One region of the Methylocella sp. CPCC 101449 genome, then DNA from elsewhere that is predicted to be linked to it. Evidence: riboswitches for the same ligand, from Rfam matches in the RefSeq annotation. Region 1 holds a riboswitch; the other holds the start of a gene.

What was found. A riboswitch is a leader RNA that binds a small molecule or an ion and turns the genes downstream of it on or off. The one in region 1 is predicted to bind S-adenosylmethionine.
Region 2: linked by a shared signal. The riboswitch ahead of OIM99_RS03995 (O-succinylhomoserine sulfhydrylase) and the one ahead of metA (homoserine O-succinyltransferase) in region 1 are both predicted to bind S-adenosylmethionine.

Annotation. Positions count from the first base shown of each region.
Region 1 is NZ_JAPDHU010000002.1:1,866,859-1,869,056, reverse strand. It holds gene petA (ubiquinol-cytochrome c reductase iron-sulfur subunit) at 1-214, opposite strand, end outside; gene metA (homoserine O-succinyltransferase) at 407-1,330, opposite strand; SAM-I-IV-variant riboswitch at 1,373-1,478, opposite strand; gene OIM99_RS19855 (VOC family protein) at 1,683-2,105, shown strand.
Region 2 is NZ_JAPDHU010000001.1:902,038-904,235, forward strand. It holds gene OIM99_RS03995 (O-succinylhomoserine sulfhydrylase) at 1-1,096, opposite strand, end outside; SAM riboswitch at 1,171-1,249, opposite strand; gene OIM99_RS04000 (2'-deoxycytidine 5'-triphosphate deaminase) at 1,304-2,198, shown strand, end outside.

The DNA.
Region 1 (2,198 bases):
CTGGTTCAAGCTGACTGATATCGATGTCGATGGGTACGCCCGCAGCAATGACGGAAGCGTCCGGCTGCATCTGATTGATCAGAGGCCAGAGAACGGCGCTCGTTCCGACGCCAGCCATGGCAGCCGTGGCGATATAAAGGAAGTCGCGTCGGCTTGACGTATCGGATGAAGTGAATGGCCGGGATGGATTGGGGAGAGGGCGCGTATTTTGCATCATGATCGCCTTACGTCGCCGCGAGGCTTGGAGGCCGTTCTGGCGGCTATTGCGATGTAAACGTGCCTCGCTACTGGGACAAATCTGGGGCAAATCCCCCAACATTAAGATTGTTTCACCAAGCGGCCATAAACCAGCAAGCTATCACCACTTCACGGTGCCCGATGGTTCCAGATCATCAATGCGGAAAACCTAGAAATAGGATGCGCTGCCGATACGTTCCACATCGAAAGGTGTCGTCTGGTAAATCTCATTGATCCAGTTTCCGAAGAGGAGATGAGCATGGCTGCGCCAGCGGTTCTTCGGCTGATGCTGCGGGTCATCGGCGGGAAAATAATTGCTTGGCAGTTGCATGCCATTCTCGATGTCCCGCACATATTCTTCGGCCAAAGAAGTCGAATCGTATTCGATGTGATTGAACATATGCAGGGTGCGGTGTTGCGGATCGTCTACTAGACAGAGGCCCGTTTCATCGCTGTCGGCCAATACGGTGAGATTACTGCCACGCGGAATATCGCTGCCTCGCGTTTCCGTCCAACGAGATACGGGGACGGAGAAATCGTCTGAAAAGCCGCGCATGAAAGGCGATGATGGCACGAGATTGCGCTGTCGATAGACGCCAAATGCTTTCTGCGCGAGTGCATGTTTCGGCATGCCGTGGAAATGATGCGTGGCGGCTTGCGCGCCCCAACAGATGGTAAAGGTGCGATGCACGTGCGTTTGCGTCCAGTCGAGTACGCGCTGTAGCTCGTCCCAATAGCCAACTTCCTCGAACGGCATCCGCTCGACGGGAGCGCCCGTGATGAGAAAGCCGTCGAAACGATCAGACTGCATGTCCGCCCATGGGCGGTAGAAAGCACGCATGTGATCGGCTGGGGTGTTGCGGGCGATATGGTCGGTCATACGTACCAGGGTCAGTTCGACCTGCAGGGGGGTGGCGGCAAGCAGACGCGCAATCTGTGTTTCCGTGCGGATTTTGTTGGGCATCAGATTGAGCAAACCGATCCGCATCGGGCGGATGTCCTGGCGGATTGCGTCTGTTTCGCGCATGACCATGACGCCCTCGGCATTGAGGGTGTCATAAGCAGGCAGGTCATCGGGAATTTTGATCGGCATTTCCGCGTGCGTCCTTCACTCCGGGCGAGACAGACGCGGTGGCTGGATCCGTTTGGTTGCCGGTTCGGCCACATCCTCCCTTCAGAGAGGCCACCTTGCTCGGTCAGCAGGTTGGCGTTGGGTCTCGCCCCAACTCTTGATGCGTGAACCGTTTTAGCTGGGTCGCCAGGATCATTTCAACTGGTCCGTTGCGGTATTTGCGACGTTTCAGTAAAAGACGACGGTCGAAAAAGGAGAGATCGGTGCGGTTAGCCCGATCCCCACGCAAGTGGGTCCTGGCCGTCGCTTTCGGCGTCGAGTCCCAAGACTTTCCCGCTGGCGCATGGGGTGCCGGCGTATGAAAGGTTTGGGCATGCAACAGCAAATCTCAATCATTACCATCGGCGTTGCCGATCTTGCTCGGTCGAAGCATTTTTACGGCGAAGGCTTCGGCTGGTCGCCAGTGTTTGAGAATGCAGAAATCTTCTTCTTCCAAATGAACGGCCTGATGCTTGGCTGTTTCCTCAAACCGTCGCTGGAAGCGGACATGGGGCGGCCGCTTCTGGCCGTCGCTGGCGCCTATTCCCTAGCTCACAATGTGGAGAGCGAAGCGGCGGTTATCGCCGTCATGAACCGATTGGCGCAGGCGGGCGGCCGCATTGTAAGGCCGGCGGATGCGCCTTTGCATGGTGGCTTTCGCGGCTATGTGGCTGACCCTGATGATCATGCTTGGGAGATCGCTTTTAATCCGGCCTGGACGATCGATGCGCAGGGGCATGTGACCTTCGGAATCTAGAATAAGTCGGCAGGTGAGCGGCCTCTCAACCGCTCACCCGCCAGGTCACGCAATGCTCGGTGCCGATACGCGACGCCGTGGAGCGACTGCCTG
Region 2 (2,198 bases), on a different contig from region 1:
CTTCACGATCGGCCTGCGGCAGACGCTGATGGGTGGTCGTCGCCGGATGGGTGACGATGCTTTTCGCGTCGCCCAGATTGTTGGAAATCTTGATGATGGAGAAGGCATTGGCCATGCGGAAGGCGGCTTGCTTGCCACCCTTCACATCGATCACCACCACGGTGCCGCCACCCGACATCTGGCGCATGGCCAGCTCGTGCTGCGGATGATCCTTACGCGAAGGATAGAGCACGTAGTTGATGGCGCTCTGCTCGGCCAGGAAATCGGCCACCCGCTCGGCATTGCGCATCTGCTGGTTGACGCGCAGCGGCAGGGTTTCAAGCGACTTCAACATCACCCAGGCATTGAAGGGGGAGATGGCCGGGCCGGTCTGGCGCAGGAAATTGTGAATGTGCGCCTGGATGAAGGCTTCCGACGCCAGAATGCAGCCGCCGAGCACGCGGCCCTGGCCGTCGACATGTTTGGTCGCCGAATAGACGACGCAATCGGCGCCGAGTTGCAACGGGCTTTGCAGAATGGGCGTGGCGAAGACGTTGTCGACCACCAAAGTCGCGCCGGCATCATGGGCGATCTTCGCCACGGCTGCGATATCGATGATCTCGAGCTGCGGATTGGTCGGGCTTTCGAGGAAGAAGGTCTTGGTATTGGGGCGCACGGCGGCGCGCCATTGCGCGAGGTCGGTGCCGTCCACCAGGGTACAGGCCACGCCGAAACGCGGCATCAGATCCTCAACGACATAGCGGCAGGAGCCGAACAGCGCTTTGGCGGCGACGATGTGATCGCCCGCCTTGAGCTGGCCGACGATGGCGGCGGTGACGGCCGCCATGCCGGTGGCGGTGGCCCGGGCCGATTCAGCGCCTTCCAGCAAGGCCATCCGCTGCTCGAACATGGCCACGGTCGGGTTGGAAAAGCGCGAATACATGAAGCCGGGCTCGTCGCCCTTGAAGCGCCGTTCGGCGGTTTCCATGCTGTCATAGGCATAGCCCTGGGTCAGATACATGGCCTCGGACATTTCGCCGAACTGGGAGCGCAGGGTTCCGCCATGGACCAGGCGGGTGGCGGGACGCAGATGGCGCGGCGACTTGTTCTGACTCATGCTTTTTCTCCACCCGGGGCGGACCGCCGCCCAAAACAAAACCCGGCTCGTTCGAGCCGGGCGCACGGGACTTATCGAGTGCGGACACGACCCCTTAGCCCCTTATTTTACGTGGCGGCAAGCCGGTCGGCCCAAATGACCACGATACTTGTGGTCTAGCCCAGCCGCCGACTTGGCGTCAACCAAGCCTTCAGTTACGCCAGTCCTATGAGCCAGAACCGCGGCATTTTGCCTGCCCACGAGATCGAGGCCCTGCATGGCGCGGGCGCGATCCGCATCGCTGCCCCCTTCGCGACCGGCCAGGTCCAGCCGGCAAGCCTGGATTTACGCCTGGGCAGCCGGGCCTGGCGCATGCGCGCCAGCTTCCTGCCCGGGCCTGAGCGGCCCGTCAGCGCGCGGATCGAGGCCCTGGCCCTGCATGAAATCGACCTGACCCAGGGCGCCGTGCTGGAAACGGGCTGCGTCTATATCGCCGAACTGATGGAAAGCCTGGCTTTGCCGGCCGAAATCGCCGCTTCCGCCAATCCGAAAAGCTCCACCGGCCGTATCGACGTTTTCACCCGCGTCATCGCCGACCGGGCGCATGAGTTCGACCAGATCGAAGCCGGCTACGACGGCAAGCTCTATGCGGAAATTTCGCCGCGCACTTTCCCCGTGCTGGTGCGCAGCGGCTCGCGCCTGTCGCAAGTGCGCTTCCGGCGCGGCCAGGCGCGGCTCGACGATCAAGGCCATCTCGATCTGCACAAGCGCGAGAAACTGGTGACCTCGGCCGAGCCGTCGATTTCAGGCGGCGTGGCGGTCTCGGTCGATCTGGCCGGTTTCGACGGCTCGACCTTGATCGGCTATCGCGCCAAGCGGCACACGGGCCTCATCGATGTCGACAAGCCCGCTGCCCATGCCATGCTCGATTTCTGGGAGCCCATTCACCGGCATGGCCGCGCCGATCTCGTGCTCGATCCCGGCGAATTCTACATCCTCGCCTCTAAGGAAGCGGTGCGCGTGCCGCCCGACCACGCGGCCGAGATGACGCCTTTCGATCCCTTGGTCGGCGAGTTCCGCGTGCATTACGCCGGCTTCTTCGACCCGGGCTTCGGCGCGGCGG